DNA from 3 places in the Trichococcus sp. TS_SC_9 genome. Region 2 is predicted to be linked to each of the others. Evidence: predicted binding sites of a transcription regulator. Region 2 holds the regulator's gene; each other region holds the start of a gene.
What was found. The regulator Rex, encoded in region 2, represses fermentation and respiration genes when NADH is low (regulators of the CRP and FNR family bind a similar motif). The targets are predictions, from matches to a motif close to TTGTGAANTANTTCACAA.

Region 1 (3,142 bases), 1.0 Mb from region 2:
ATTCGATGTAGTTCTTCGCTTTAAATTTACCCGATCTGGAGAAGAATTTAACCGGGTCTGGTGCGGCATCGACTTTTAAATAATCCTGCAATAGCCAAGGAATTCTTCCGTTATTCAAGTTTTTGAATTCATTGTACGTATTCTTTAAATAGGCCAGAGTAGAAAAGTTCTCAAAATCAATTTGCTCCAGAATCTGTTGTTTGCTGATTTCGTCCAACTGGATATGGGTCGCTCCCGGCAAATCCGAGAAATTGCGTTTCACTGACGTCTTGACGCTGTCCTTGTCGTAAAAGCGGCGCCCGTTCAGAGCGATCGCGATCAGGAAGCTTTTGCTGTAATTGCCGATGAAATCCAAGACCGTCAGGAATTCCTTGTTGTCTTTTTTGCGCAAGCCACGTCCCAATTGTTGTGTGAACACAATGGAAGATTGGGTCGGCCGCAGCATCATGACCAGATTGACGCCGGGAATATCGATTCCTTCATTGAAAATGTCCACGGTGAAGATCACTTCCAGATCAGAATCTTCCGCTTCCAGTAACTTCGTGTAGGCTTCTCTTCTGGATACTTTATCGCCACCGGATAAGGCGATGCTTGGGATACCCCGTTTATTGAATTCCTCCGCCATAAATTCTGCATGCGCAATCGTCATACAGAAGCCTAACGCTTTTCGTTTCAAGCCATCATGCCCATAGTAGTTCATTTTTTCGATGATAAAATCTACCCTTCGATGAACACTGAGGCGCTTTGCAATTTGATCAGGCGTCAGATTTTCCGAATCCTTTAAATCGACACCCGATTCATCGGTGATGCCAAAATAGTGGAACGGCACCAACAAATCGTATTCCAAAGCCTCGCGCAACCGGATTTCAACCGGTACATTGTTATCGAACAGGTCAAAGATGTTACCGCCATCCGTCCGCTCCGGAGTCGCAGTCATCCCTAACAGGAATTTGGGATTAAAATGCTCGAGAACCTCCATATATCTCGGACTGGTCGCATGATGCGCCTCATCCACGATGATATAGTCGAAGTGCCCCGGATCATATTCTGCATAAATATTCTTCATGCTTTGGATCGTCGCAAACAAATAATCAGACTGATGCTCTTTGGATGTTCCGGATAAAATCCCGGTCGATTTATCCTTCAGATTGATGATTTTTTTGAAGGAAGACATCGCACTATGCAGGATGTCTTCTCGATGCACCAGAAATAAAAGCCGCTCTGGTTTTGCCTGTTTCACATCAAAAGCAGCTAGGAACGTTTTACCGGTTCCAGTGGCAGCCACCACTAACGCCTTCTCCTGGTGCTTTTCCCGCAGCCGCATCAGCTTTTCTATCGCTAATTCCTGCATCATATTTGGTTTGATCGACGGTCCGCGCGTGAATTGGAAAACCATAGGATAAGACTCTTGGACAACAAGATCTTTTTTGCGATCCATCAAGAAACTTGCGTAATCATTGATGAAGGCATCATCCAATATTTCGCTGCTTTCCCAAATCAGGTTGTAGGCTTCCATAATTTCCGAAATGAATTGCTCGTCCTCATCGCCGTCCTTGGTGATGATCTGAAGATTCCATTCGATGTTGCTTTTCAAGGCGCTTTGGGTAATGTTGGAAGAGCCGACGATGATTTTGTAGTAATTAGTATATTCAAAAATGTAGGCTTTTGGGTGAAATCCGGTTTGTTTAGTGGCGACAAAGATGCGGGTATCGATATGCTGGAATGCTTTTAATCGGGTCAACGCATACGGTTCCGTAAAGTTCAGGTAAGTCCCGGTCAATATTTTTCCGGACGCACCATTCTCTGCCGCTTTTCGGATCGGATCCAGCAACAATTGCAGTCCGGAAAAGTTGATGAAGGCCACGTTCAGGTAAAAGCGTTGGCACGTTTCCAACGATTGGACTAATTCATCCAACAAGGTCCCTTTTTTGCTGTTGGTAATCAACGAATACATGGCTCCACCTCACTTGTGTCTTTACTCACCAGTTTATCATACCGATAATATTTTACTAGATCATGTCGCAATAATTATTCTATTTACGCATATCTGATTTATATCGTTTTTTGGATTGCGAGGTGTATTCTTTTACATCTGCCCTCAACTACTCTAAACTGAATAATAGTAAACGTTATCATATCAGGAGGTTATTTAATGACAAATAAAGACGTATTCACTTTTTACAACGGTGTGACGATTCCCTCTATCGGTTTCGGGACATGGCAAATCCCCAACGAAGAAGCCCATGCGGCGGTGACGATGGCTTTGAAGAACGGCTATACGCACATCGATACGGCACATGCCTATCACAACGAAGAAAATGTGGGAAAAGCGATCCGCGATTTCGGTATTGCGCGCGAAGAAGTGTTCGTGACCAGCAAATTGCCTGCGCAAATCAAGGATTTCGACGGCGCGCTGCAACACTTCGAAGAAACTATGACCAATCTTGGTCTGGATTACTTGGACCTTTACTTAATCCATGCACCATGGCCATGGGACGAGATCGGCAAAGACTGCACCGAAGGCAACATCCAAGTCTGGAAAGCCATGGAACAGCTCTATGACGAAGGCCGGATCCGCGCAATCGGGGTTTCGAACTTCTCCATCAAAGACTTGCAAGCGATCCTGGACAACTGCGACATCATCCCGATGGCGAACCAGATTCCTTTCTACATCGGCCGCGACCAAAAAGACCTGCTGACTTTCTGCAAAACGCACAAAATCGTGGTTGAAGCTTATTCACCTTTAGCTACCGGTGCGATTCTGGATAGCGCGGAAATCAAGCAAATGGCTGAAAAATACGATGTAACGCCGGCGCAGTTATCCATCCGTTACTGTTTGGAAAAGGATACTTTGCCTTTGCCGAAGTCTACGCATGAGGCCCGCATCATCGAAAATGCACAGCTTGATTTCACCATTTCACCGGAAGATGTGGCGATTTTGGATGCAATGAAGGATGTCCGCGCAAACTAAATACTCAACAAAAAAATCCTTAAAGTGGGCGTTCATACCCATTTTAAGGTTTTTTCTATTTTTACAGGTGATAATTTTTACGAAAAATAGCAATCAATGCGAGTGCGCAGCTCCGGTGAGGCGTACGCTCACCGAAGTTCTTCGGTAATTTTCAGCCGCAAGTCCGGCGAG
Region 2 (3,142 bases):
CAAGAGCGGAATTTCGGAAATGATCGACTTCAGCAAAGTGGACTTGCCGATCCCGTTCGGACCGACAATCGCAATCGCTTGCTGTTTGCGGATATCAAGGTTGATTGGGTCAGCCAAGACCGTATCGGCATAGCCGACTGCGCCGTCTTCAAGGGTCAAGACGACGTTTCCGCTCTCTTTTGCGATCTCGAAGGAGAAGCGGGCGGAACGTTCATCGCCTTTCGGTTTGTCCATCCGGTCCATTTTTTCCAGACGTTTGCGGCGGCTTTGCGCCATCTTGGTCGTGGAGGCGCGCGCCAGGTTACGGGCGACGTAATCCTCCAATTTGGAGATTTCATCTTGTTGCTTCTCGTAAGCCTTCAATTCCTGTTCCAGGCGGGCGGCTTTTTCGGTCAGATAGTAAGAATAGTTCCCTTTGTAGTGCTGGATCTTGTGGCGGCTGATTTCGTAGACTTCAGTGGCGACTTTGTCCAGGAAATAGCGGTCATGGGAAACAATCAAAAGCGAGCCATTGTAACCCATCAGATAATTTTCCAGCCAAGCCAGCGTGTCGATGTCCAGATGGTTGGTGGGCTCATCCAAAATGAGCAGATCGTTCTTCTCAAGCAGGATTTTGGCCAAAGCGAGCCTTGTTTTCTGGCCGCCTGACAATTGGGAGATTGGGCGATCATAATCTTCTTCGTAGAACTGGAATCCGTGCAACACCGAACGGATTTCAGATTCGTAGCCGTATGCATTCTTTTCATGCAGGGTATGCTGAAGATGGTCATAGCGTTCCAAAGCTTTTTGATACGCCTCCTCGTCTTCGAGCAGGTCCGGATCCCCCAACGCGAAAGCGGCTTGCTCAGCCTCTTTGCTTAATCGGATAAGGGGGGCAAAAATGGTCAACATTTCTTGCCAAATCGTATTGGAGGAATCGACCGCGCTATGCTGATCCAAATAGCCGATTGTAACTTCCTTGCTCTTGGAAACAGAACCGGCATCCGTTGCTTCGATGCCTGCCAAAATCTTCAGCAGGGTTGATTTTCCTGCTCCGTTTCGGCCGACGAGCGCAATGCGCGAATGGTCCTGGACGGTAATTTGAATATTATCGAATAAGACGCTCGCCCCAAAAAGGCGCGCCAAATTTTGTCCTTGTAGTAAAATCATATGTAGTGTCCTCTTTCTAAATAAATACTCACATTTATCCTTTCCATTTTATCACAGCAAGCACTGATTCGATAGGGACAAGCAGAGTTATTGCTATATTCACGTATTTGTGCATGTGAAATTTATTAATGACCCCGTTTACAATTAGTATTGTATTTCACATATTGTTCAAAAAAGGCTTCACAATCAAGTCCGGTTTCGAACAAATTAGTAGATTTTTCACAATCAGATGCTATAATAGTCAATATGAAATGAAAGCCTAAGTATGTGAACATACTTTTTAAAGTTTGTGCATTCGGACAAACAATATGAGGTACTAAATGAACGAGGAAAGAAGAGGAGAAAATAATGTCGACGAATGATATTCCAAAAGCTACGGCAAGGAGGTTGCCGATTTACCACCGCTACTTGCGCTTTTTGCATAACGCTGGTAAAAAACGTGTTTCATCCACTGAATTGAGTGAAGCAGTAAAAGTGGACAGTGCTACTATCCGTAGGGATTTTTCATATTTTGGCGCACTAGGCAAAAGAGGATACGGCTATGATGTCGAGTATTTGTTGGATTTCTTCAGCAAAACATTGAATCAGGACCGTTTGACGAACGTGGCTCTGATAGGTGTGGGTAATTTGGGACATGCCTTGTTGAACTACAACTTCCATGTAAGCAATAACGTCCGCATCAGTGCCGCATTTGATGTCAATGAAGGCATCGTCGGCAAAATCCTTAGCGGTGTGCCGGTTTATCCGATGACGGATATGGTTGAGCAATTGCGCATCCAGCAGATTGATGTAGCCATTTTGACCGTTCCCCAGGAAGTGGCGCAGGATGCCACTAACCGATTGACTGAAGCGGGCGTTCGCGGCATCATGAACTTTACCCCAATCCGTCTTTCCGTTCCGGACAATGTCCGCGTTCAGAATGTGGACTTGACGAATGAATTGCAAACATTGATCTATTTCTTGGACAATGACATCGGCTGAGCAAAGTCGATAGCCGAGTAGAAGAGAACGCAAAAAGAAGGATGAGGCTGCCTCATCCTTCTTTTTTTTTTAGAGCTGAACGAACCCGTTCAGCTTTTCCTAATTTTTATCCATGCTGTCTTTGATTTTCAAGTAGGCATTGAACATGCGTACGCCTTTCACAACATCACTTGTTGCGAACAGCACGCTGACGATGGCCATGAATCCCCAGCCTGCAGTATTCACAGCATCGACTGCCAGCCAGATGAAGAGGACGGCGAAAACGAATCGAATGATTATTTGAATTAATAGATTTTTTAAAGTCATGTTATTCCTTTCTTCTTCCTAAATAGCGTGCTCCACGAGTCTTACGAAATGAGTTGGGACAGAATCGGCAAGGCGGACACGGCATTCATCAACGCATGGGCAATCATCGGAGTCGCTATGTTTCTTGTCCGGTAATAAAGGAAAGAAAACCAAAGACCCAGAGAGCCGTAAACTAAATAGTGCCCATCATTATGTGCAATCGCAAAAAGCAAAGCGCTGATAGTGGCCGCGCCGACTATCCCGATCCCGTCAACCAGATGGGTGACAATCGCTTTACGGAATACAAATTCCTCCATCACAGGTGCAAAGATGATGATGTTGAAAATAAAGAACGGGTAGCGGTTTGTCAAGTCCAGCAACACTTCCGTATTTTCGGAAACGACTGGCATCTTGAACAAAAGATACTCCACATTCATCGCGACGATCTGAATCAGGACAGCTCCCATGAAACCGAAGAGTCCGTTCGTGAGCGTTTTTCCGATTGGGGCAGCCGGTTGATCCGTAAGACTGTTTTGTGGTGTCCATTTTTTTCTGCTATTCCATGCTACCATAAGGACAGTCCCTAGGAAAGCAAAGAATAGCGAGAGATTCATGGCGGCCGCAATGCGATCTGCCTCCGGAATGAACAAAAGAATCAAGACCGGCAGAAACTGAGAAGCGAGATAGATGAGGATGATCTGTATGGCTAACGTTAACCTTGAACGTA
Region 3 (3,142 bases), 1.3 Mb from region 2:
ACACTTCTTCATTGATGATGTGCCATTCTACAATTTTCCTTACACGTTTGGCTTCCTGTTCAGTCTGGGGATTTACGCACAATCGCTGAAGCAGACTGGAAATTTTGAAGAAACCTATATTTCGCTGCTGCGGGATACCGGATCTATGACGACGGAAGACCTGGTGATGAAGCATCTGGGTGCCGATATCACGCAACCGGAGTTCTGGAACCAAGGTTTGGAGATCATGGCGGGAGACGTGGAAGAATTCATGCGTTTGACTGAAAACTATATCTGAAGGCAAAATAAATCCCTACGACCCGAATAACATCGGTCGTGGGGATTTATTTTTATTCAAATGGCTGCCGGCCCGTAAACTTTGATGAAGGAAGGCAGTATCTCGATTTCTAGCGGAAATGAAGGGCCTTTGTCACCGTCGACATTGGTGATCAAACTATCGCCATCTTCAAGAGCGATAGTGGCCTGTTTGAAGGATTTGTAGATGACAGAATCCGAATTTTTGATTTCGCCTCTGATGAGCTTCGGCAATAATTTCACCGAATCCAGCAGGTTAAACTCCTTGAAAACGACCATTCTGATTTTGCCGTCATCGACTTTTGCTTGTGGCATGAAACTTTCGAAGCTGGCGATAGAATTCGTCAGAGAAATCAGAATGAGTGGCGATTCCTGTGTAAAAGTCTCTCCATCCACTGTAATGCGGAAACGATGCATGGTCTGTTTCGCTAATGCTTTTCCTCCTTCTATGAAATAAGCCAGCGGACCATACTTTGTTTTTTCTTCTGCGCTGACCCCTTCGACAGCCTCGGGGATCGCGCCAGCAGCGACATTAGAAACAAAATAGCGATCATTGATCTTGCCGATGTCCAGATCTACCAAGGCTGCATTGTCCAACATTGCGATAGCCTGTTCCGGTTCCAAAGGGATACCAATCGCTCTTGCAAGGTCATTGACGGTGCCTAATGGAACAAACCCGAAAGACACGGTTTTTCCGGCAGCCGCCAACCCATTGATGGTTTCATTGACTGTTCCATCGCCACCCATGCAGAAAACTGCGTCATGGCCGTGGGTTGCCGCTTCATACGCAAACGCTTCGGCATCTCCCTGTTTTTCGGTGTCTTTGACGGTGACCTCTTCAAACATTTCGCTCAACTGCGTCCGCATCAAGTCCAAGTAGCCAGTAGCTTGTTCGCCGCCGGACGACGGATTTACGATCAGTGTACAAATGCCCATCTTATTTTCCCTCGCTTTCTTTAAACGTCCACCGTAAGTTTAGCATGCAACGCCTCCCCAATAAAGCGTGACGCTCTTTTTTCGTCACTGAGCATATTCTTGGCTTTCCGCTTACAAAATGTGTATAATTTCATAACGTTCGAAGTAAACCACATTGAATTAGGGGGAGCAGTATGACAAAAGATTATCGTGTCCTACTCTATTATAAATATACACCGATAGAGGATGCAGAAACATTCGCGCAAGAACATCTAGAATTCTGCAAAGAGATCGGCTTAAAAGGAAGAATTTTGGTCGCACCAGAAGGCATCAACGGGACCGTTTCCGGGACCATTGATCAGACGCAAGCGTACATCGCGCACATGAATGCAGATTTCCGATTCAACGACATCACATACAAAATTGACGAGACGGACGGCCATGCTTTCAAAAAGATGTTTGTCCGCCCTCGTCAGGAAATCGTATCGTTGCACCTTGGCGGAGACGACCTTGATCCAAATGAAATGACTGGCGCATATTTATCTCCGGAAGCGTTTCGCGATGCAATCCTTGACGAAAACACAGTCGTGATCGATGCCCGCAACGACTACGAGTTTGATCTCGGCCACTTCCGCGGGGCTGTCCGTCCGGATATCGCAAACTTCCGTGAATTGCCGCAATGGATTCGCGACAACAAAGAAAAATTTATGGAAAAACGCGTCGTAACCTATTGCACCGGCGGCATCCGCTGCGAAAAATTCTCAGGATGGCTCGTCAAAGAAGGTTTTAAAGATGTCGGCCAACTGCACGGCGGCATCGCTACCTACGGAAAAGACGAAACGGTCAAAGGGGAGCTATGGGATGGAAAAATGTATGTATTTGATGAGCGTATCGGTGTCGATATCAATCGCGTCGAACATGTCGTAGTCGGAAAAGACTGGTTCGACGGTACGCCATGCGAACGCTACGCGAATTGCGCCAATCCAAGTTGCAACCGCAGAATGCTGTGTTCCGAGGAGAATGAACACAAGTATTTGCGCAGCTGCTCGCATGAATGCCGCGTTCACCAGCCGAATTATTATGTGCAGCGCAATCAATTGACGGAGTCTGACGTGGCAGAGCGTTTGGCCGCCATCGGAGAGACATTAGAGAGTTCAACCGCAACAACAGCATAACAGCAATGGAATCAGCCAGGAGACTATTCCTTGCTGATTTTTTGGTTTCCTCGGACTTAGTGATTGTTCACGCTATGTAATAGTCAGGGCAAAGCTTTTTTGTTATACTAATAAGTGACCACCTGAAAAGGAAAGAGGGAATATATGAACAATCCAGATGGAAATAAAGCGGAAAAATGGCTGAAAAAGACCGGGGAATTTTTTAAACGTCTTGGGCAATCGATAAATGGCAGCCTCCAGCGGATTTTCACAAAAGAAAATGCTGCAAAAACAAAGGAAAAAGCCTTGCTTTGGGAGCAAAAGACCCACAAACGTATGGATCAAAGCAAAGTAACTTTTCGGAGAATGAAACGCAAACTGGACACGGAAACAAACATGAAGCCTCTTCTTTCAAAAGGAGCTTTCGGTTTCAATGTTTTTTTTGGTGTTATCCGGAACATTTTAACCGGAATCATACTATTGGGCCTCCTGTTGGGCATATTTGGCGGTGGCGTCGGATTGGGGTACTTTGCCAATTTGATTTCAAAAGAGACTGCCCCAACATACGAAAGCATGGCGGAAGACATCGGTAATGTTGAACTTGTTTCGACTATGTACTACGCAAACACCGAAGCCATTTCAGAAATACGCACCGACTTGGTCAGGACCACTATTGGATCGGAAAGCATCTCTCCGATTATCAAAGAAGCGCTCATCGCAACGGAAGACGAAAATTTTTATGAGCATGACGGGATCGTACCGAAGGCTATTTTAAGGGC

Region 1: a site for Rex is predicted at 1,968-1,985, ahead of AC0J5I_RS07455 (DUF3427 domain-containing protein). Genes of this name have one in related genera too.
Region 3: a site for Rex is predicted at 1,349-1,366, ahead of trhO (oxygen-dependent tRNA uridine(34) hydroxylase TrhO). Genes of this name have one in related genera too.

The regions. Positions count from the first base shown of each region.
Region 1 covers NZ_CM149591.1:1,533,622-1,536,763, reverse strand. The annotation lists gene AC0J5I_RS07455 (DUF3427 domain-containing protein) at 1-1,954, opposite strand, end outside; gene AC0J5I_RS07450 (aldo/keto reductase) at 2,153-2,971, shown strand.
Region 2 covers NZ_CM149591.1:493,051-496,192, reverse strand. The annotation lists gene AC0J5I_RS02220 (ABC-F family ATP-binding cassette domain-containing protein) at 1-1,149, opposite strand, end outside; gene AC0J5I_RS02215 (redox-sensing transcriptional repressor Rex) at 1,498-2,130, shown strand; gene AC0J5I_RS02210 (DUF4305 domain-containing protein) at 2,230-2,436, opposite strand; gene AC0J5I_RS02205 (CPBP family intramembrane glutamic endopeptidase) at 2,478-3,142, opposite strand, start outside.
Region 3 covers NZ_CM149591.1:2,325,583-2,328,724, reverse strand. The annotation lists gene AC0J5I_RS11295 (M3 family oligoendopeptidase) at 1-277, shown strand, start outside; gene AC0J5I_RS11290 (diacylglycerol/lipid kinase family protein) at 334-1,230, opposite strand; gene trhO (oxygen-dependent tRNA uridine(34) hydroxylase TrhO) at 1,404-2,384, shown strand; gene AC0J5I_RS11280 (transglycosylase domain-containing protein) at 2,529-3,142, shown strand, end outside.